DNA from 3 places in the Streptomyces sp. NPDC008150 genome. Region 1 is predicted to be linked to each of the others. Evidence: riboswitches for the same ligand, from Rfam matches in the RefSeq annotation. Region 1 holds a riboswitch; each other region holds the start of a gene.
What was found. Region 1 has a riboswitch for cobalamin ahead of ACFZA0_RS29715 (ribonucleoside-diphosphate reductase subunit alpha). Riboswitches for the same ligand answer to the same signal wherever they lie in the genome.
Positions count from the first base shown of each region.

Region 2: another riboswitch for cobalamin. It lies ahead of ACFZA0_RS36910 (CbtB-domain containing protein); the one in region 1 lies ahead of ACFZA0_RS29715 (ribonucleoside-diphosphate reductase subunit alpha).
Region 3: another riboswitch for cobalamin. It lies ahead of ACFZA0_RS09975 (HoxN/HupN/NixA family nickel/cobalt transporter); the one in region 1 lies ahead of ACFZA0_RS29715 (ribonucleoside-diphosphate reductase subunit alpha).

Region 1 covers NZ_JBIBHJ010000014.1:186,633-193,913, reverse strand. The annotation lists gene ACFZA0_RS29735 (cytochrome P450) at 1-80, shown strand, start outside; gene ACFZA0_RS29730 (helix-turn-helix domain-containing protein) at 105-1,067, opposite strand; gene ACFZA0_RS29725 (hypothetical protein) at 1,161-1,448, shown strand; gene ACFZA0_RS29720 (ribonucleotide-diphosphate reductase subunit beta) at 1,361-2,317, opposite strand; gene ACFZA0_RS29715 (ribonucleoside-diphosphate reductase subunit alpha) at 2,428-4,809, opposite strand; cobalamin riboswitch at 4,929-5,121, opposite strand; gene ACFZA0_RS29710 (GNAT family N-acetyltransferase) at 5,181-5,690, opposite strand; gene mctP (monocarboxylate uptake permease MctP) at 5,771-7,281, opposite strand, start outside.
Region 2 covers NZ_JBIBHJ010000025.1:61,215-68,495, reverse strand. The annotation lists gene ACFZA0_RS36920 (MFS transporter) at 36-1,271, opposite strand; gene ACFZA0_RS36915 (DeoR family transcriptional regulator) at 1,361-2,122, shown strand; cobalamin riboswitch at 2,148-2,302, shown strand; gene ACFZA0_RS36910 (CbtB-domain containing protein) at 2,339-2,560, shown strand; gene ACFZA0_RS36905 (CbtA family protein) at 2,582-3,340, shown strand; gene ACFZA0_RS36900 (pirin family protein) at 3,485-4,456, opposite strand; gene ACFZA0_RS36895 (helix-turn-helix domain-containing protein) at 4,787-6,160, shown strand; gene ACFZA0_RS36890 (helix-turn-helix domain-containing protein) at 6,475-7,281, shown strand, end outside.
Region 3 covers NZ_JBIBHJ010000003.1:144,529-151,809, forward strand. The annotation lists gene ACFZA0_RS09955 (DUF4142 domain-containing protein) at 148-909, shown strand; gene ACFZA0_RS09960 (alpha-amylase family glycosyl hydrolase) at 923-2,617, opposite strand; gene ACFZA0_RS09965 (LPXTG cell wall anchor domain-containing protein) at 2,968-3,933, shown strand; gene ACFZA0_RS09970 (metalloregulator ArsR/SmtB family transcription factor) at 4,056-4,424, opposite strand; cobalamin riboswitch at 4,505-4,714, shown strand; gene ACFZA0_RS09975 (HoxN/HupN/NixA family nickel/cobalt transporter) at 4,742-5,866, shown strand; gene ACFZA0_RS09980 (ANTAR domain-containing protein) at 5,938-6,825, opposite strand; gene ACFZA0_RS09985 (helix-turn-helix domain-containing protein) at 7,082-7,281, opposite strand, start outside.

The sequences.
Region 1 (7,281 bases):
TGCCCGGTTCCGACGACAGGCCGCACGTCGGCATCACGCTGCGTCCGCACCGGCTGCTGGTCCGGCCCGTCCCTCGGTGACGGACGCCCCGTACCGGCGCACGGTCAGGCGGCCACCGGGCCCCTGAACGTGCGCCGGTAGGCGTTCGGCGTGGTGCCCAGGGTGCGCACGAAGTGGTGGCGCAGGGCCGCCGCCGTGCCGAACCCGGAGCGCCCGGCGACCGCGTCGACGGTTTCGTCGGTCGCCTCCAGCAAGTGCTGGGCCAGCAGCACCCGTTGGCGCAGGATCCAGCGGTAGGGCGTGGTGCCCGTCTCCTGCTGGAAGCGGCGGGCGAAGGTGCGCGGGGACATGTGGGCGCGGGCCGCGAGCTGCTCGACGGTGACGTCCCGGTCGAGGTGGCGCTCCATCCACACCAGCACCTCGCCGACCGTGTCGCACGTCGAGCGCGGCAGCGGGCGTTCGATGAACTGCGCCTGGCCGCCGTCCCGGTGGGGCGGCACGATCATGCGCCGGGCGATCTTGTTGGCCACCTCCGGCCCCTGTTCCTTGCGCACCAGGTGCAGACAGGCGTCGATGCCCGCCGCGGTGCCCGCCGAGGTGATCACCGGGTCCTCGTCGACGTACAGGACGTCGGGTTCGACGACCGCCCGCGGGTGCAGGAGGCTCAGTTCGCGCGCGTGCCGCCAGTGCACCGCGCAGCGCCGGCCGTCGAGCAGTCCGGCCGCGCCGAGCACGAACACCCCGGAGCAGACGCTCAGTACGCGCGTACCGCGGTCCGCGGCCCGGCGCAGGCCGGTCAGCAGCTCCGGCGGATAGCTGCGGGTCGCGAACTCCGAGCCCGCCGGCACGGCTATCAGGTCGGCGTCCTCCAGCAGTTCGAGCCCGTGCGGGGTGGAGATGGTGAACCCGCCCTGGGCACGCAGGGTCGGGCCCTCGGCGGACACCACCGTGAAGTCGTAGGCGGGCAGGCCCTCGTCGGTGCGGTCGATGCCGAACACCTCGCAGACCACGCCGAGTTCGAAGGCGTGCACGCCGTCCAGGAGGACCGTCACCACTTTTTTCAGCATGCCAGCAGTGTGCACCCGCACTGGCAGGAAATCGAGGGTGTGCGGCAGTACTGCCACTGCCGGTAAGGCGCGTCGGGCAGGACAGTGGTGTCCATGAACACGACACACACGCAAGCAGTCGTCGAAGGACTCCTCGGCACGGCCGCGGTTCTCGGGATCCTGGCCCTCGTGATCCTCCCGTCCCTGATCGGCATCGCGCACGAGCGGCGCGTGGACCGTCAGATCCGGGAGGCGCGGGCGGCCCGGCAGGCGGACGCCGGCCAGGACCCCGACAGCACCGGACGGGAACGGACTCAGAAGTCCTCGTCCAGGTCCACGGTCCCCTCGACCGCGACCTGGTACGCCGAGGGGCGGCGCTCGAAGAAGTTGGTCAGCTCCTGAACCCCCTGGAGCTCCATGAAGGAGAAGGGGTTCTCCGCCCCGTAGACCGGCTCGAAGCCCAGGCGCGCCAGCCGCTGGTCGGCGACGCACTCCAGGTACTGCCGCATCGAACCGGTGTTCATGCCGGGGAGGCCGTCCCCGCACAGGTCGCGCGCGAACTGCAGCTCGGCCTCGACGGCCTCCTCCAGCATGGCGGTGACCTGCCGGCGCAGTTCGTCGTCGAACAGCTCCGGCTCCTCCTTGCGGACCGTGTCCACCACGTCGAACGCGAACGACATGTGCATCGTCTCGTCGCGGAAGACCCAGTTGGTGCCGGTCGCCAGCCCGTGCAGCAGGCCGCGGCTGCGGAACCAGTAGACGTAGGCGAACGCTCCGTAGAAGAACAGGCCCTCGATGCAGGCCGCGAAGCAGATCAGGTTCAGCAGGAAGCGGCGCCGGTCGGCGGCCGACTCCAGCCGGTCCATCTCCTCCACCGAGTCCATCCAGCGGAAGCAGAACTCCGCCTTCTCCCGGATCGACGGGATGCTCTCCACGGCGTCGAACGCCGCCGCCCGGTCCTCGGGATCGGGCAGGTAGGTGTCCAGCAGCGTCAGATAGAACTGGACGTGCACGGCCTCCTCGAAGAGCTGCCGCGACAGGTACAGCCGCGCCTCGGGGGAGTTGATGTGCTTGTAGAGCGTCAGCACCAGGTTGTTCGCGACGATGGAGTCGCCCGTCGCGAAGAACGCGATGAGCCGTCCGATCAGGTGCTGCTCGTCGGCCGTCAGCTTCGCGAGGTCGGCGACATCGGAGTGGAGGTCCACCTCCTCCACGGTCCAGGTGTTCTTGATCGCGTCCCGGTAGCGCTCGTAGAAGTCGGGGTAGCGCATCGGCCGCAGCGTCAGCTCGAAGCCGGGGTCGAGCAGGCGGGCCTGCGAGCGGTCCCTGCGCGAGGCGGGCACGGCGGAGGCGGCCGGGACGGTCGTCGGGTCGGTGGTGGTCACTGGCAGGCCTCGCAGGTCTCGGGGTTTTCGAGGGAACAGGCGACGGCGTCCGCGGGAGCCGTCTGCTGGGCGGGAACCGCGGCACGGGCCTCGGTCCGGCCGGCCGCGCGGGCGATCCGGGTCGCCGGACGCGAGCGCAGGTAGTACGTCGTCTTCAGCCCCTGCTTCCAGGCGTACGCGTACATCGAGGAGAGCTTGCCGATCGTCGGCGTCTCCAGGAACAGGTTGAGGGACTGCGCCTGGTCCAGGTACGGCGTACGGGCCGCGGCCAGGTCGATCAGCGCGCGCTGCGGGATCTCCCACGCGGTGCGGTACAGGCCGCGCACCTCCTCGGGGATCCAACCGAAGCCCTGCACCGAGCCGTTGGCCTCGCGCAGCGCCTCGCGGGTACGGGCGTCCCAGACGCCCAGCGCCTTCAGGTCCCGCACCAGGTACGAGTTGACCTGGAGGAACTCCCCGGACAGCGTCTCGCGCTTGAACAGGTTGGAGACCTGCGGCTCGATGCACTCGTACGCACCCGCGATCGACGCGATGGTCGCGGTCGGCGCGATCGCCAGCAGCAGCGCGTTGCGCAGCCCGGTCACCGCGATCCGCTCCCGCAGGGCCGCCCAGCGCTCGGGCCACACCGGCTCGACGCCGTAGTGGTCGGGGTGCAGCACACCGCGCGCGGTACGGGTCGACTCCCAGGCGGGCAGCGGTCCGTGGCGCTCGGCGAGGTCGGCGGACGCCTCGTACGCGGCGAGCATCACGCGCTCCGCGAGCCGCGTCGACAGCGCCTTCGCGGCCGGCGAGTCGAAGGGCATCCGCAGCTGGAAGAACACGTCCTGGAGGCCCATGACACCCAGACCGACCGGCCGCCAGCGGGAGTTGGAGCGCCCGGCCTGCTCGGTCGGGTAGAAGTTCACGTCGACCACGCGGTCCAGGAAGGTCACGGCGGTACGGACCGTGCTGTCCAGCCGCTCCCAGTCGATGCCGTCGGCGTCGGCGCCGTCGCCCCCGACGAACGTGCCCAGGTTGACCGACCCGAGGTTGCAGACGGCGGTCTCGCCGTCGTCCGTGACCTCCAGGATCTCGGTGCACAGGTTCGAGGAGTGGACGACGCTGCCCGGCTCCGCGGTCTGGTTGGCGGTGCGGTTCGCGGCGTCCTTGAAGGTCATCCAGCCGTTGCCGGTCTGCGCGAGGGTGCGCATCATGCGCCCGTACAGCTCGCGTGCCGGCAGGGTGCGCCGGGCGAGCCCCGCCGCCTCGGCGGCCCGGTAGGCGGTGTCGAACGCGTCGCCCCACAGGTCGGTCAGCTCGGGCACGTCGGACGGGGAGAACAGCGACCACTCGGCGTCGGCGTCCACGCGGCGCATGAACTCGTCCGGGATCCAGTGCGCCAGGTTCAGGTTGTGCGTACGGCGGGCGTCCTCACCGGTGTTGTCGCGCAGTTCGAGGAACTCCTCGACGTCCAGGTGCCACGTCTCCAGGTAGACCGCGGCCGCGCCCTTGCGCCGGCCGCCCTGGTTCACGGCGGCGACCGAGGCGTCCAGCGTCTTCAGGAACGGGACGATGCCGTTGGAGTGCCCGTTGGTGCCGCGGATCAGCGAGCCGCGCGCCCGCACCCGGGAGAACGCGAGGCCGATGCCGCCCGCGTGCTTCGACAGGCGGGCGACCTGGTGGTAGCGCTCGTAGAGGGAGTCCAGCTCGTCGGCGGGGGAGTCGAGGAGGTAGCACGAGGACATCTGGGGGTGCCGCGTACCGGAGTTGAAGAGGGTGGGGGAGGAGGGCAGGTACTCCAGGCGGCTCATCAGCCGGTACAGCGAGGCGACTTCGTCGACGGCGGCGGTGCTCTCGTCGGCCGCCAGACCGCAGGCGACCCGCAGCAGGAAGTGCTGCGGCGTCTCGATCACCTTGCGGGTGAGGGGGTGCCGCAGCAGGTAGCGGCTGTGCAGCGTGCGCAGCCCGAAGTAGCCGAACCGGTCGTCGGCCGCCGGGTCCACCAGCGCGTCGAGCCGCGCGCCGTGCAGCCGTACGAACGCGGCGGTCCGTTCGGCGAGCAGTTCCTCGCGGTCGCCCACCGCGACGGACCGGGTGAAGGAGGTGACGCCCTGCGAGGCGGCCTCGGCGGCGATCGTGATGGTCAGCAGCCGGGCGGCGAGCCGCGCGTAGGCGGGGTCCTCGGAGATCAGGCCGGCGGCGGCCTCGGTGGCGAGCTCCCGCAGCTCCGCCTCGTCGGCGCGGGCGGACCGGCCGCGCAGCGCGGCGGCGGCGACCCGGCCGGGGTCGGCGTCGGGGAGGTCGGCGGTCAGGTCGGCCAGGGTGCGCAGCAGAGCGGCACCGGGTCCGTCCTCGTCCACCTGGGTCGCGGTCGCCGGACCGGCTGGCGCGATGGTCACGTGGGATCTCCCTCGCTCGGCACGGGGCCCGGCGGGGAGAAGGCAGTTCACGAGCGCGCGGCGGCGTCGCGTCCACCGGCCCATTCCGCGAGGCCCGGACGTCAGGCGCCCTGGCCGGACGGCCGGGGCGCGCTGCCGGCAGGTAGTCGGACTGACCTCGGGGAGCGCGGGCCCGTGAAACAGCGTGCGGGCATACGTGTACGAGGTACACCGTTGCGGGACAGTTCCGGATTCACACCGGATTCCCCTGCGACGACAGCGAGCACGAGCATACATCTTGTGCCGGGGCAGGCCGCCACCACCAGATGTTGTGTCGTCCGCCCTCGATCCAGGGCGGCGCCGGAAGCCTGTGCGCCCGGTACCGCCGGGCGTCAGAGGTCCAGTTCGTACGCCAGCAGCACCAGGTCCGGCAGGTCGGGCCGCGGGCGCCAGTCGCGGTGCGGGGCGCGCCGGAAGCCGAGCCGCTCGTAGATCCGGTGGGCGGTCCGCATCCCGTCCTGGGTCGACAGCACGACGCGCCGGCTGCCCCCGGCGCGCGCCCGCTCCAGGCAGGCGCGCACGAGCGCCTCGCCCACGCCGCGGCGGCGGGCGTCCCGCGCCACGGCGAGCATGCGGATCTCCGCCTCGCCGGGACCGGCCAGGTCGGCGAGCGGGCCGGGGCCGCCGACGTAGGTGACGCCCCCGAGCAGGACCGCCCCCCGCGGCTCGGCGGCGACGAGCACCTCGGCCCGCGCCGCGCGTCCGGCCACGTCCCTGAGGACGCGCAGATACGGGTCGTCCTCGGCGAAGTCGAGCAGCCCGTCCCCGAGGTAGGCCTGCGCGGTGATCTCGCCGAGGACCGTGTGCTCGCCGGGTACGACCGGCCGGATGACGATGTCCATGGTCGACGAGTGTGCCTCCCGGTACGGCGACGGGCCACCGGGTATCGACCGGTGGCCCGTCGCCGTACGAACTCGCCTGTCTAGTGCGCCGGTTCGGCGGTGGCGGGCGGGAGTTCCGGCTCGACGCCCGGGTCGCCCACGTCGGCCGTGTAGTCGTCGGCGCGGGTCTCGTCGACGCCGGCCGGTGCCTTGAACGCGTTGAACACGAAGGTGAGCACCACGGTCACGACCACGTTCGCCACGAACGCGGTCAGCCCGATGTAGCCGATCTCGCCGATCCCCGGGATCTCCTTCGACGACCCGCCGAAGTGGTCCTGGGTCGGCGAGGCCACCCCGTACGCGGCGAGCGTGCCGTAGACCATGCCGACCGCCCAGCCCGCCAGCAGCGCCCAGCGGTGGAACCATCGGGTGAACAGGCCGCCGACCAGTGCCGGGAAGGTCTGGAGGATCCAGATGCCGCCGAGCAGCTGGAAGTTGATGGCGACCGTCTTGTCCATGGTGAGGACGAAGATCAGGGCGCCGACCTTCACGACCAGCGAGGCGAGCTTGGAGACGCGGGTCTCCTGCTGCGGCGTCGCGTCGGGCTTGATGAAGTCCTTGTAGATGTTGCGGGTGAACAGGTTGGCCGCCGCGATCGACATGATGGCCGCCGGGACCAGCGCGCCGATGGCGATCGCCGCGAAGGCGACACCGGCGAACCAGTCGGGGAACATGTTCTCGAAGAGCTGCGGGATCGCCAACTGGCCGTTGGCCACGGTGATTCCGTCCGCGATCGCCATGAAACCGAGCAGCGCGAGCAGGCCCAGCATCAGCGAGTACAGCGGCAGGATCGTGGTGTTGCGCCGGATCACCTCGCGGCTGCGCGAGGACAGCGTCGCCGTGATCGAGTGCGGATACATGAACAGCGCGAGCGCCGAGCCCAGCGCGAGCGTCGCGTACGTCCACTGCCCTCCCGCCGCCGGCACCACCCCGCCGGCACCGACCTTCGCGAACTTGTCGCCGGCCTTGGCGAAGATGTCGTCGAACCCGCCGAGCTTGATGGGGATGTAGATGATGGCGACGGCGATGACGATGTAGATCAACGCGTCCTTCACGAACGCGATGAGCGCGGGCGCGCGCAGACCGGACGAGTAGGTGTACGCGGCGAGCACGCCGAAGGCGATCAGCAGCGGCAGGTCCTTCAGGAACCAGTTCGTGCCGTCGCCCCCGCCGACGCCCATGACGTCCAGCACGGCCTGGATGCCCACGAGTTGGAGCGCGATGTAGGGCATCGTGGCGAGGATGCCGGTGAGCGCCACGGCGAGCGAGAGGCCCTTCGAGCCGAAGCGTCCGCGCACGAAGTCCGACGTGGTCACGTAACCGTGCCGGTGCGAGACGGACCACAGGCGGGGCAGGAACGTGAAGACCAGCGGGTAGACCAGGATCGTGTAGGGCACCGCGAAGAAGCCCGCCGCGCCGGCCGCGTAGACGGCCGCCGGAACGGCCACGAAGGTGTAGGCGGTGTAGAGGTCGCCGCCGAGCAGGAACCAGGTGACCCAGGTGCCGAACGACCGTCCGCCCAGGCCCCATTCGTCGAGGCTGTGCTCGTTCT
Region 2 (7,281 bases), on a different contig from region 1:
CTGCCGTGCCGGGCGGGCGTTCCGGACCCGTCGGGTCAGGAGGTCGTCTCCAGGGTGTCCGGCCGGTCCGCGAGCGCGCCGGACGGGTCGCCCCCGGGCGCCGGCGTGCGCAGGACCCCGGCCGCCGCGGCGGCGGTCGCGCAGAACAGCGCCGGGAGCAGGAACGTGTGGTTGAGGGCCATGACATGGGTCATCCAGCCGATGACCGCGGGCCCGGCGAGCATGCCGATGTAGCCGAGTCCGGCGACGCGCGAGACGTTGGTGCCGGCGGCGGCGGGATCGGTGTGCCCGGCGGCGCTGAACAACTGCGGGACACAGCCCGACAGCCCCAGCCCGAACAGGCCCCAGCCCACCAGCGCCGCCCAGATCCACGGCGACAGGGCCACCAGCGTGATGCCGGCGCAGGCCAGGGCCGCGCCGTACCGCAGGACCGCGACCGTCCCGAACCGCGCGGAGACCCGGTCCGCCAGGAGCCTGCCGACGGTCATCGTCGCCGCGAAGGTCCCGTAGGCGAAGGCGGCGGTGCTCTCCGACGCGCCCAGGACGGTCTTGAGGTGCAGGACGCTCCAGTCGTTGGCGGCGCCCTCGCACAGCATGACGAGGAGCGCCAGGACGGCCAGGAACCAGATCCGGGCGGGAACCGCACGCCCGCCGGTCCCGCCGCCGGGGTTCTCCCCGGCCTCCGTCCCGGTCCCGGGCGCCTCCGCCGCGCCCTCGGCGGGCAGCAGCCCCCGTGCCGAGACCAGGGCAACGACGACGCCGGCGCACGCGGCCGCGCTCAGCGTCGCGGCCGTTCCCCAGCCGACGTCCACGGCCGCCGCGCCGACGAGGGCCGCCAGTACCCCGCCGACGGAGAACGTGGCGTGGAAGGCGGACATGACGGGGCGCCCGTAGGCCTTCTCCACCTGCACCGCGTGCGCGTTCATGCTGACGTCGAGGGTGCCGTTGCCGAAGCCGAAGACCAGCAGGGCCGCTCCGAGGACCCAGGGCTCGCGGGCCAGACCGGGCAGCACCAGCGTCGCGCTGCACAGCACCCCGGCCAGCGGGACGACCGTGCGGGTGCCGAGCCGGTCGGACAGCCTGCCGCCCAGTTGCATGCCGAGGAAGGCCCCGGCCCCGAGCAGGACGAGGAAGCCTCCCAGTGCCGCGTGACTGATGCCCACCCGCTCCTCGACGGCCGGGATCTGGACCACCCACATGCCCAGCAGCGTGCCGTTGAGGACGAAATACACGAATGTCACAGCGCGAGCAACGCGCAGCGCTCTTTCCATGCCGGACACAGTAACGAACAAATTATCTGTTCGATACACCTCACTTCGAACAGCTTCACTGTTTGCCGACGGTGGTGTTGAATCGCCGCATGAGCACCGCGGAGCGCCATCGTCTGATCGCCCAGGCCGTCCAGGAGGAAGGGACGGTCACGGTCGGCGAACTCGCCGCGCTGACGGGTGCCTCGGAGATGACCGTCCGCCGCGACCTCGACCACCTGGCCGCACAGGGCGTCCTCGAACGAATGCGCGGCGGTGCCCGCACCCTCCTGCTGAGGGGGGACGAGCCGCCCTTCGCGCTGCGCGCCCACGAGGCCGTCGACGCCAAGCGACGCATCGCGGCGGAGGTGGCCTCGCTCGTCGCCGACGGGGAGACCGTCCTGCTGGACAGCGGCACGACCTGTCTCGAAGTCGCCCGCCTGCTGCGCGGACGCCAACTCACCGTCATGCCACTGTCGTTGCAGGCACTGAACGTCCTCGCCGACGCCCCCGAACAGACCGCCCTGCTGGTCCCCGGCGGCCGGCCCCGCGCCACCGAGGGCGCCCTCACCGGCCCCCTCACCCTCGCCTCCCTGGCGGCGCTGCGCTTCGACACCGCCGTGCTGGGCTGCTGCGGCCTGACCGCGGCCGACGGCATGACCGCGTACGACCTCGACGAGGCGGCGGTGAAGAAGGCCGCCGTCTCGTCGTCGCGCCGCGTCGTCGCCGCCGCCGACGGCAGCAAACTCGGCCGCACCGCCCACGCCCACGTGGGCCCCGCCGGCCTCGTCGACGTCCTGGTCACCGACACCACGGCACCCGCCGAGGAGACCGCGGCGTTCGAGAACGCGGGCACGACGCTCAGGATCGTCTGAACGGTCCCTGTCGCGGGCGCTCTTGGACGGGAACGTGCCAGGCGGTACCGTCATCGGGAATCGACGACGCAAGAACGGAAGCCGGTGGAAGTCCGGCACGGTCGCGCCACTGTGAACGAGGCACCTCCCGAAGGGAGTTGCCCGTGAGTCAGACCCGTAGCCGTCGTCCAGTGCACCACCGAGTTGGGACGCGAACTCCCAGAGGAGGGTCTGCCCATGGCGCAGCATGTCGCACCGCCGTCAGTCACCACCCCCGCACTCCCCGCCAAGCTGCCGCTGAAGGCGATAGCCCCGTGGGCCGTCTTCGCCGGCATCCTGATGCTGGTCCTGCTGTACTTCGTCGGCGCCGAGCAGGGCGCCACCTCCGTGTTCAGCGGCACGGACGTTCATGAATGGGTGCACGACGCCCGCCACCTTCTCGGCTTCCCCTGCCACTGACCCGAGGGACGCCGGACAACCATGAACTCCGCAACTGTCAGAAACCTCCTCGTACGGGGCATGCTCGCCGGTCTCGCGGCCGGCGTGCTCGCCCTGGTCGTCGCCTATCTGCTCGGTGAGCCGAGCGTGGACAGCGCGATCAGCTTCGAGGAGTCCCACGCCCACTCCCACGAGCACGAGGTGGAAGTCGTCTCGCGCTCGCTCCAGTCGACCGCCGGTCTCGCCACGGGCGTTCTCGTCTACGGTGTGGCCTTCGGCGGCATCGCGGCCCTCGCGTTCTGCTTCGCGCTGGGCCGTGTCGGCCGCTTCTCCCCGCGCGCGACCGCGCTGCTGCTCTCCGGCAGCGCGCTGCTCGCGGTGTACGTCGTGCCGTTCCTGAAGTACCCGGCCAACCCGCCCTCGGTCGGCGACCCCGACACCATCGGCCGGCGGACCGGCCTGTACTTCCTGATGATGGTGCTGAGCGTGCTCCTCGCGGTCGGCGCCACCCTGCTCGGCAGGCGTCTCGCGCCGCGGCTGGGGGCGTGGTGGGCGACGGTGGCGGCGCTGGCCGCCTTCGCGGTCGTCGTCGGGACCGCCTACGCGTTCCTGCCGGTGGTCAACGAGGTGCCGGCCGACTTCCCGGCGGCCCTGCTGTGGCGGTTCCGGCTCTCCGCGCTGGCCGTCCAGGCCGTGCTGTGGGGCGGATTCGGCCTCGTCTTCGGTGAGTTGGCCGAAAGGCTGATCAACCCGAAGTCGGCGCAGGCCACTTCGGGGCGGGCGGTCACCGCCGCGCACTGAGACACCGCACGCCGGGAGAGGACCCGCGGACGCGTCCGCGGGTCCTCTCCCGGCGTCGCGTCGATCGGCAACACGGGCCGTGCGCGCCGGAGTTGGCGACGGGCCGCCCCGGGTCTCACCGCCGCGGCGGCGCCACGCAGACGCTCAGTGGGGCCTGCCGCGCGGCTTCAGGGGGACGTTCGGCAGCTCGGGCGCGGGCAGCCGGGCGCCGTCGTAGCCCGTCACCTCGCCGAACCGCGTCCCGTTCGTCCAGTCCTCGCGGGCGCGGACGATGTCCTCGTTGGTCCTGCCGACGAAGTTCCACCACATGAGGAGGTCCTCGCCGAACGGCGGGCCGCCCAGCAGAACCGTCCGCGCCGTGTCGGGCGAGTCGTTCGTGAGCGTGAGGGTCCGTGTGCCGGGGGAGTGGTAGCCCAGCTCGGCGGGGCGCAGCCGGGTGTCCCCGAGGCGGACGTCCCCGTGGTCGACGAGCAGGCCGTGCTCGAACGCCGGGTCCACCGCGAGGGACACCACCGCACCCGGTTCGAGCAGGATCTCCGCGCCGAGCAGCGGTGTGAACGTCGGCACCGGCGAGGTCTCGCCGGCCAGCGAGCCGAGGAACACCCGGATCTCCGCCCCGTCGACCCGCACGGCCGCCGGGACGTGGTGCTGGAACGCGCTCCCCGTGTGCCGGTGCTCGTCGGGCAGCGCGACCCAGAGCTGCACCCCGTGCAGCAGGGTGGTCGCCGCCGTGGAGACCTCCGAGTGGCTGATGCCGTGGCCGCCGGTCATCAGGTTCAGCTCGCCCGGCCGCACGAACGCGTGGCTGCCCAGGCTGTCGCGGTGCTCGATCTCTCCGCTGAACAGCCAGCTCACCGTCTGGAGCCCGGTGTGCGGGTGCGGGGGCACCACCATGCCGCCCGTCTCCGCGACGTCGTCGGGACCGTAGTGGTCGGCGAAGCACCACGCGCCGATCAGCGACCGGGAGCGCTGCGGAAGGGTGCGGCGCACGGTCATCGCCCGCGGACCGCCCAGCGGAACCGCCCGTGGGGTCAGCACCTCCGTGCGGGGCGTCCCCCCGGTCTCGTCCGCCGCACCGCACCGGACCGCGGCCGGTTCCTTCTCGACGTTGCTCACTGCGCGCGCCTTCCCTCGACCGCCGGACCGGTCCCTCGGCCGGGCGGTCCGCCCGCCCGCGCCGGTACGCCACCGATCCTAGGCCGCGGCGGACGGCGACCGCCGGACGGGAGATCCGTCCACGGTGAGCGGACCGCGCGGAGCGGGGACGACGGGCCGACGGGCGACGAGATCCCGGACACAGTGGGAATCATGATCGGGCGCGTCACGTTGGGAAAGTCGATCTGTCGGCCCGGTGGCCCGCGCGCCCGCGAGCACCTGGGCACGAGAGCACCAGGACACGAGCGGAACGCGAGCAGGACGCGAGCGGGACCGAAAGGACGGGCAGGGATGGGTGAGCGGCTCCAGCGGGCCAGGCCCGGCAGCGCCGCGCTCCAGACGCTCGTCGACCAGCTCGCCGAGGACATCGGCCGCTCCGTCGTGGTCGACGACCCCCTGGTGCGGATGGTGTGCTCCAGCCGCCACTACGGCGACGAGGACCCCGTACGGGTGCGCAGCCTGCTCCAGGGCGTCGCCGACAACGAACCCATCCGCTTCGTCCTCGCGCAGGGTGTCACCCGGTGGTCCCGGCCCGGCTTCCTCGACGGGAGCGACGAGCTGGGGCTGCTGCCCCGCTACTGCGTGCCGCTGCGTGAACGCGGCCATCTGCTCGGGCTGTTGATGGTCATCGCCCCGCAGTCCGAACTGACCGCCCGGGAGACCGAGTCGGTCGGACGCGCGGCCGGCGCCATGACCGCCCAGCTCTGGACGGAGCACTTCGCCGGGAGCGCGGAGGAGACCGGCACCCGCGACCTCCTGCTCGACCTGCTCGGCACCGGCCCGGCCGGCCGCGCCGCCGCCCGCCAACGCGTCCTGAACTCCGGGCTGTTGCGGGACGCCCCGCACAGCGTGGTCACCGTCGTCCAGGTCGCCCGCTGCCACGAGCCGCCCGGACAGGTGGAGTTGGCGCTGCGCGGCGCGGTGGACGTGTTCCGGCGCACCCGTTCCGCGCACGGTCTCACCGCCGTGGACCAGGACCGCGCCGTCCTCCTCCAGGTCCGCGACCGGCCCCCGGCCCCCGGTGAACTGGCCGAACAGTCCCGGCGGATCCTCGACGCCCTCGGCACCTTCCTGCACCCCGACGCCGGCCCCGTGGTCGGCGTCGGCGGCCGGCAGGCGCACCTCGCCGACGCGTGGACGTCGTACGAGCAGGCCCTCGTCGCGCTCTCCGGCGCCGCCCGGCTGCCGTCGCTCGGCGGGGTGGCCGACTGGGAGGAGCTCGGCGAGTTCGCCGTGCTGCTGCAACTGCCCGAACACGCCCTGACCGAGGCCCTCGTCCCCAAGCCGCTGCGCGTGCTGGCCGAGAACGGCGGCGCCCGGCTGCGGCAGACCCTGCGCAGCTACCTCGAACACGCCGGGTCGGTCCCGCGCACGGCAGCCGCCCTGGGGATCCACCGCACCTCGCTGTACCACCGGCTGCGCCGGATACAGGAGATCACCGGGCTCGACCTCGACAACGGATCCCACCGGCTGGTCCTCCATCTCGGCCTGCGGATCGAGGAGTTGACGGCCGCGGGGGAGCGGGGGCGGGGCACGCGCGACGGACACGGCACGTACGTGGCGGTGTCCCGGGCGCCCTCCGGCACCGGTGCTCCGGCCGCTTCCGGAGCGCCCGCGGGGTCCGCCGGACCCCCCGGTGCCACCGGCACCGCCGACCCCGTCTGACCGCCCCGGGCGCCGCCTTTCACCAGCTGTTTTCTACAAAGGGAGGAAGGGTGCCCGGCGGATCGCTACGTCGCGCGGTGGTGCGGCCCTTCGCCCAAAAGCGAGAATGTCGGACAGACGGCGTGGGGCGCTCGTACGCGTGACCGGCCGTCGGGATGCGACGTGGCACCCATCCGGAACGGGCGGCGTCCAGCACGCCGTGCCGTGCGAACGGCCAACGGCGAACGGTGAGTGGCGCATTGAGGACAACGAGCGGACCGACCCGACCGGGCGGACCCGTGGCGGCGGGGCGACCCGCCGGGCGGACGGTCACCGTGACCCGCACGGCGGAACTCGACACCGAGCGCGACGCGGGGACGGGCACCGGCACGGACGGCCTGCTCCGACTCGGTGTGCACGTCCGGGGCCGCGCCGTCGTGCTCCGCGGCGACGACGAGATCGTCCTCGCCCCCGGCGACCTGGTCTTCCGCGGGCGCCCGGAGGCGGATCCGCTGCGGCTCGCCCCGGACGCCCGGATGACCTTCGTCCGCGTGCCCCGCGCCTGCCTGGGCGCGACGGACGCCGAGCTGGACCGCCTCGCGGGCTGCCACGTGCCGGGCGGAGAGGGCGTGGGCGCGCTGGTGTCGGCGTTCCTGACGTCCCTCGCCGCCGAGGACGAGGAACTGCGCCGGTCCCGGGTCGGCGAACTCCTCGCCCGCAACGCGGTGGACCTCGTCGCCGTGCTCGTCACCCAGCTCCTCGACGGCATGCCCCGCGTCGCCGGGAGCCGTGAGGGCGACGGCGCGGCGGCCCTCCTCGCGCGCGTCCGCGTCTTCGTCGAGGAGCACCTCGCCGACCCGGACCTGTCGCCGGAGACGATCGCCCGCGCGCACCACATCTCCGTCCGCCATCTGCACAAGCTCTTCCAGGGCGAGGGCGTCACCGTGGGCCGCTGGATCAGGTCGCGGCGCCTGGAGTCCTGCCGCCGCGACCTGGGCGGACCCGCCGGCCGGCGGCCGACCGTGGCCGCCGTGGCGCACCGCTGGGGCTTCACCAGCCCGTCCCACTTCAGCCGCGCCTTCCGGGACGCCTACGGGATGTCGCCCCGCGCGTGGCAGGAACGCGCGGCCGCCGGACTCCGC
Region 3 (7,281 bases), on a different contig from region 1:
GGACGGCGCGACCGCGCGGCAACGCGGGCCCACCGCCCGGCCGGGGCGCACTTTTTGCCAAACCGAGAGATTCGCCGCGCCCCCGCGTCCGTACTCCTGCGCGTACGGGCCGCCACGCGCGGTGTCCTCGAACGGGCAGGAGGCACGGTGGGCTTTTCGCGGAACGCGACGGGAACCCTTTTCGTCGGAGGTGCGCTGTCCCTGACGCTCGCCGCGCTCGCCTATCCGGCCATGCTCGGCCTGAACACCGTCTCCAGCGCCCCCTCCCGGGTCGTCGCGCAGACGGCCGCGGGACCGCTCACGGAGGCCGACCGCGACTTCGTGGTGAAGGTGCGGGCGGCCGGGCTGTGGGAGTACCCGGTGGGCAGGATGGCGGTGGAGAAGGGCACGACGAAGGCGGTCGTCACCGCGGGGCAGCACCTGGTCTCGGGGCACGCCGCCCTGGACGCGACCGCCAGGACGATCGCCCCCGAACTCGGCATCACCCTGCCCAACCAGCCGAGCCCGCAGCAGCAGGGGTTCATCGCCACGCTGAGCGGCGACAGCGGCAAGCAGTTCGACACCGACTTCGCCAACATCCTGCGGGTCACGCACGGCCAGATCTTCCAGACGGTGTCCACGATCCGCGCGACGACCCGCAACAGCCTGGTCCGGCAGCTCGCCAACCAGGCCAACACCACGGTCCTCGACCACATCACGGTGATGGAGCGGACCGGGCTGGTCGACTTCGACCAGGTGCTGATCAAGGAGACCACCAAGCCCAAGCTCCCGGCCAACGACCTGACCCCGCCGCCGCCCGACCCCGGCGCCCCCCAGGTCGTGCTGACCCCGCCGGCCACCGGGAAGGGGGCCGCGTCCGGCGCCGGTTCCGCGCGGCCGGGCACGACCCCGACGCCCACCGTGAAGTGAACCGGGCGGTCCGCTAACCGCGTTGGTCCAGCCACACCGTCGTGTCCGGTTCGAGGACGCCCTCCGTCGCCGCCCGGTCCGCCGGGCCGGCACTGCTCAGCAGCACCGCGCCGGGCGGCAGCGGGACGTCCGCGCCGGACAGGTTCGCGACGCAGCGCCAGCCGTCGGCGCGCACGAAGTCCAGTACGCCGTCGGGGGTTTCACCGACCCAGGTGAGCGACTCGTCCGCGCCGAAGCCGCGGCGCAGCCGCAGCGCGGCGCGGTACAGCTCCAGCGTGGACCCCGCGACGCCCCGCTGCGCCTCGACGGAGTACCGCGCGAAGTACGACGGCTGCGGCAGCCAGGAGCCGGCCGCCCCGAAGCCGTACGAGGGGCCGCCGGCCGTCCACGGCAGGGGCACCCGGCAGCCGTCGCGGCCCTTGCGGACATGGCCCGTCTGCTCCCAGATCGGGTCCTGGAGCACCTCGGTGGGCAGGTCGGCCACCTCGGGCAGCCCCAGCTCCTCGCCCTGGTAGACGTACGACGAACCGGGCAGTGCCAGCATCAGCAGCGTCGCCGCGCGGGCCCGGCGCAGGCCGGCCGCCTCGTCGACGGCGGGCGCGTTGCCGCCCGTCAGCAGCCAGGCGTTGGAGTCGGTGCCCGGCGGCAGCATCAGCCGCGAGGTGTGCCGTACGACGTCGTGGTTGGACAGCACCCAGGTCGCCGAGGCGCCCGCGCCGCGGGCCGTCTCCAGCTGGCCGGTGATGACCTCCCGGAGCTGCGCCGCGTCCCAGCCGGCCTCCAGGTACTCGAAGTTGAAGGCCTGGCCGAGCTCGTCGGGGCGGGCGTAGAGCGCGCGCCGCTCGCCGGGCACCCACGCCTCGGCGACCGCCATCCGGGGCGGGGTGTAGGCGTCGAGGATCTTGCGCCAGTCGCGGTAGATCTCGTGCACCTCCTCGCGGTCGAAGAAGGGGTGGCTGCCCGGCGCCATCGTGGACAGCGCCACCTCGCCGCTCAGTTCGGGCGCCCCGAGGTCGCGCAGCGGCTCGGCGAGGTCCTTGGCCAGCGCGTGCGCGACGTCGACGCGGAAGCCGTCGACGCCCCGGTCGCACCAGAACCGGAGCGTGGTGCGGAAGTCGGCGCGGACCTCCTCGTCGTCCCAGTTGAGGTCGGGCTGCTCGGGCGTGAACAGGTGGAGGTACCACTGCCCGTCGGCCACCCGCCGCCAGGCGCTGCCGCCGAAGACGGACTGCCAGTCGGTGGGCGGGAGTTCGCCGTGCGCGCCGCGGCCGTCGCGGAACACGTACCGCTCGCGGGCGGCCGACCCGGGCGCCGAGCGCAGCGCCTCCTGGAACCACGGGTGCTGCCGCGAGGTGTGGTTGGGGACCAGGTCCACGATCACCTTGAGGCCCAGGCGGTGGGCCTCGGCGGTCATGGTGGCGAAGTCGTCGAGCGTGCCGAGGCGGGGGTCGACGTCGCGGTAGTCGGCGACGTCGTAGCCGCCGTCGGCGAGTTCGGACGGGTAGAACGGGCTCAGCCACAGCGCGTCCACACCCAGTTCGGCGAGATGTCCCAGCCGCTGGGCGACGCCGCGGAGGTCACCGAGCCCGTCGCCGTCCGCGTCGGCGAAGCTGCGCGGATAGACCTGGTAGATGACGGCCTGGCGCCACCAGTCGGGATCCTGGGAGGAGTTGTCGGGCGGGGGAACGGGCGAGTGGTCGACGGTCACGCGGTCTGCCCTTCGTTCGAAGGCGGACGGGAGGCAACGGGGCGGGGAAGGCGGGAGGTCCCATCGGCGAATCTGTCCATAATGCCGGGAAGGTGAAACCACGGCATACGGAGGCGCGCGTTCCTTTCGCGGCGAAAACGTGATGGGCCGTGAAAGCGCCTTTGTTTCCCGCAGGTTGACATGATGATCCGATGAGATCCACGATGGGAGGGTCCACTGATGCTCACGTGACCACTGAGCGCGGTGAGTCCCAAACCTTCGCATCATCATCCCCGGTCAGGCCCGGCCCCTCGCGTGGCCGCTTGTTGCCGGCCCCGGATCATGCATGTACACGCCATGAGGGGAACCGCATGTCCATAGCGAGACGTGTCACCGCTGCCCGCCTGCTCGGGACCGGTGCCGCCGCCGTCGCCATCTGCGCCGCCTCCGCGACCGGCGCCTGGGCCAGTGACTGCCCCGGCGGCAGCGGCTGGAAGGCCGACGGCGGCCACTACAAGCCCGGCAAGGGCGCCGGCACCGTCACCGAGGTCGAGGGCTGCGAGTTCTCGCTCGACGGGACGAGCTTCTACAGCTCGGTCAAGGTCGACGACCAGAACCTGAAGCCCGGCACGGACGGCAAGGCCCACATCACGGTGCGCACCGCCGACGGCGCCTCCACCTGCACCGTCTCCATCGCCTCGTACCTGACCCACGGCGCCTACTTCTCCACCTCGGGCCAGCAGGTCTTCCACGACTTCGACAGCGTCACCGTCAAGCGCGGCAAGACCGACACGCTCGACGTGGCCATCCCCGACGTCGGCTGCTACGCCCAGGTCGACCTGTACAAGGGCGCGGTGAAGTACGACGGCGACCTGAACGCCAACGACGGCTTCACGCACGGCGACCTGCCGGCCGGCCCGGACCACGCGGTCATCGGCGACAAGCTGATCGCGGCCTGGAACGGCGGCACCAAGGACTGCACCGCCACGCAGTCCGAGTCGCCCAGCCCGAGCGACACGCCCACCGGCACGCCCACCGAGTCGGCGCCGTCGACCCCCGCGGGCGGCGAGACCAGCGAGTCGGCGTCGCCGTCGGACGACACCACCACGGCCCCCGCCTCCGACGAGACGTCCGCGGCCCCGGCCCCGGCCGCCTCCTCGTCCACCACCGCCGCGGCCGGTTCCTCCACCGGCGGCGACACCACCGGTGGCGACCTCGCCGAGACCGGTGGCGGCAGCAACGCCATGCCGATCACCATCGGTGCGGCCGTCCTGGTCGCCGGTGGCGGTGCGCTCCTCATCGGCTCGCGTCGCCGTCGCTCCTCCGCCCGCTCCTGATCCACGGCGGCAGGCGCGTGAGCGCCGAGCAGTAGGCACGCACGAACGCCCCGTCCGTCCACCCGCAACCGCGGGGGACGGACGGGGCGTTCGCGTTCGGCGCGCACGCCGGGAGCCGGGCGTCAGGAGTGCTGCGGGCCGTCCGCCACGCACTGCTTGAGCAGCGACCCCATCTCCAGGTCGACCAGCCGGTAGCGCACCACCCGCCCCTCCTTCTCGCCCTCCACGACGCCGGCCGCGCGCAGCAGCCGCAGTGCCTGGGAGACGGCGGGGTCGTTCATGCCGGTCGCGACCGCGAGGTCGGACACGGCGAGCGGCCCGGTGCGTTGCAGCGCGAGCAGCAGCGCGAGCCGCTTGGGGTCGGCGAGCAGGGAGAAACGGTCGGCCCAGGTGCGTACGTGGCCCGGATCGCCGATCGCGGCGATGGCGTCGCACACCCGGTGGCCGTCGATGACGCGGCGGTCCGCTCGGTCCGCGGGGACGAGATGCATGGGGCCATGTTCGCAGCACCCGCTCTGTGATCTTCCATACCTGCGCAAGTACGCAGCTTTGCAGGAGACCCGGACGGCACCTAGGGTGGGCGGGCCGTGGTGCTCGGGAAGCCGGTGACGGTCCCTCAACAGGGGATTCATGCCGGAGCGGCCCTCGCCACTGTGATCGGGAAGTCCGCGTCCCATCGGCGCGAGCCGGGCCACTGACCGCCGTGAGGCGGCCGGGAAGGCCGGGGACACGGACGTTCGACCCGTAAGCCAGGAGACCGGCCACGGCATCTCACGAAGTGATCCACGAGGTGCTGGAGCGTGACCGCATGACCCTGCCCGAACGCACGTCCACGACCGCCGTGAAGGCCGCCGTCCCGGCGTCCTTCCGCTGGCGCCGCGAGGACACCGTCAAGACCGCGGGACTGCTGGCGGTGATCGTCGCCCTGCACGTCGTCGCCTTCGGGATCCTGTTCCTGCTCGTCGAGCCGCACCACTACGAGGTCGGCACCAAGGCGTTCGGCATCGGCCTCGGCGTCACCGCGTACACGCTCGGCATGCGGCACGCCTTCGACGCGGACCACATAGCCGCCATCGACAACACCACCCGCAAGCTGATGGCCGACGGCAAGCGCCCGGTGTCCGTGGGCTTCTGGTTCGCGCTCGGGCACTCCAGCGTCGTCGTCGTGATGGCCGCCCTGGTGGCCGGCGGCGCGCAGCTCGCGAACACCCTGATGAGCGACGGCTCGCGCGCCCACCAGACGCTGGGCGTCGTCGGCACCACCGTCTCCGGCGGGTTCCTCTACCTGATCGCCGCCCTCAACCTGGTCGCCCTGTTCGGCATCCTGAAGGTGTTCCGCTCCATGCGGGCGGGCCAGTTCGACGAGCGGAAGCTCGAACAGCACCTGGACTCACGCGGGTTCATGAACCGCGTCCTGGGCCGCCTCACCAAGTCGATCACCCGGCCCGGCCAGATGTACCCGCTCGGCTTCCTCTTCGGCCTCGGCTTCGACACCGCCACGGAGGTCACGCTGATGGTGATGGCAGGCTCGGGCGCCGCGGCCGGGCTGCCCTGGTACGCGATCCTGTGCCTGCCGCTGCTGTTCGCCGCCGGGATGAGCCTGTTCGACACCCTGGACGGCACGTTCATGAACTTCGCGTACCAGTGGGCGTTCTCCAACCCGGTGCGCAAGGTCTTCTACAACCTCACGATCACCGGGCTGTCCATCGCGGTCGCGTTCTTCATCGGCACGATCGAACTCGTGGGCGTCCTGCACGACAAGCTCGACCTGCGCGACGACGTCACGAACTGGATCGCCGGCCTGGACCTCGACAACGTCGGCTACGTCATCGTCGGCCTCTTCGTCGTGGTGTGGGCGCTGGCGCTGACGTACTGGAAGGTCGCGAAGGTGGAGCAGCGCTGGACGGTACGCGCCGCGCCGGACGCCAACTAGGGCCCGTCCGGCGGCCCGCGCGGCCGTCCGGGCCGGGGCGCCGGGCGGCCCGGGCCGCCCGGCGCCCCCGCTCACCTCGGGGGATCGAAGCGGACGCGGTGGGCGAGCACCTCGCGGGCCACGTCGAACGCGGTGCTTCCCCGGTCCACGGCGTGCGTCCGCAGCCGGGACAGCGCCTCGTCCGGTCCGGCGCCGCTCTGCACCATGATCATGCCGACCGCCTGGAACACCGTGTCGTGGTCGGCCACCAGGCCGTCGAGCCAGGCGGCGCCCTTCTCCTCCGGGGTGCCGGCCTGCCGCGGCCCCTCCCCGCCGCCCGCGTACTCCCCGCGCGCCAGCGCCAGCACCGCCGCCGTCAGCGCGCCGGCCAGCAGCAGCGCGGTGGGCATGTGGCCCGCGTCGAGGGCGCCGGGGGTGTCGCCGTACAGGTCGAGACTGCCCAGGCAGGCCGTGTCGGGGCCGAGCGGGATCGAGTACACCGCCCGCACACCGGCCTCGGCCGCCTGCCGCGCGAGCACCGGCCAGCGCGAGCCGTCCAGGTCCGACGCGAACACCGGGGCGCCGGTGGTCCCCGCCCGGGGGCCGGGACCGTCGCCGAGGGTGGCCTGCAACTCCGCCAGCCGGGCCGCCGCCGGGTCGCTCGCGCCGAGCCGCACGGGCAGGCCGCTGCCGTACAGCAGGGACACGCTCGCGCCGGTCACCGGCAGCAGGTCGACCGCGACGGCGCACAGCCGGGCCGGGAGTTCGTCGGGAGGCACGCCGCGGGTCTCCTCGGCGAGTAGGTCGGCGACGCGGGCGTGCTCGGTGACGGGCGCGTGTCCGGCGGCCCGCGGGACAGCCCGGCCGCCGGTGACGCCCGGGACGCCGACGCGCTCGCCGGTGGCGGGGGGACGGCCACGGTGCGGAACCGGCCGGTCGTGGGGGGCGGCGTGGTCGCCGTTACCGGATTGCACGGGCATGGCCTCCTGGCGGCACCGGAACGATCACCGCCGCCTCCACCGGGAGCGGCCCGTCGTCCGGCGACCTCGACTTCCCGGGACGCACGCTCCGGCGCCCGGCCGCACGGCGCCGACGCGCGCGCGTGGGGCGCGTGCGCGGTGCGCGCCGGCGGGGCCCGTCCGTCCCGCTGGGGCTGCCGGTTACCCCTCGTGCCGCCCGGGAAACCGCGCACGGGCCGCCGGACCGGCCGCCGGACCCGTCCCGGCGCCCCCGGCCTCAGAGCGGCGGCTGCGCCGGGGCCGGCCCCAGGGTCGTCGTGCCGGGGGCCGTGCGGTGGCCCAGGCCGGTGCGGTACGCGTCCATCGCCGCGTCGAGACGGCCCGTACGGCGCAGCAGGTCCCCGAGCAGCCGGCACAGGTCGGCCAGGTCGCCGGCGGCGCCCGCGCGCTCCAGCAGGCTGAGCGCGCGGACGTAGT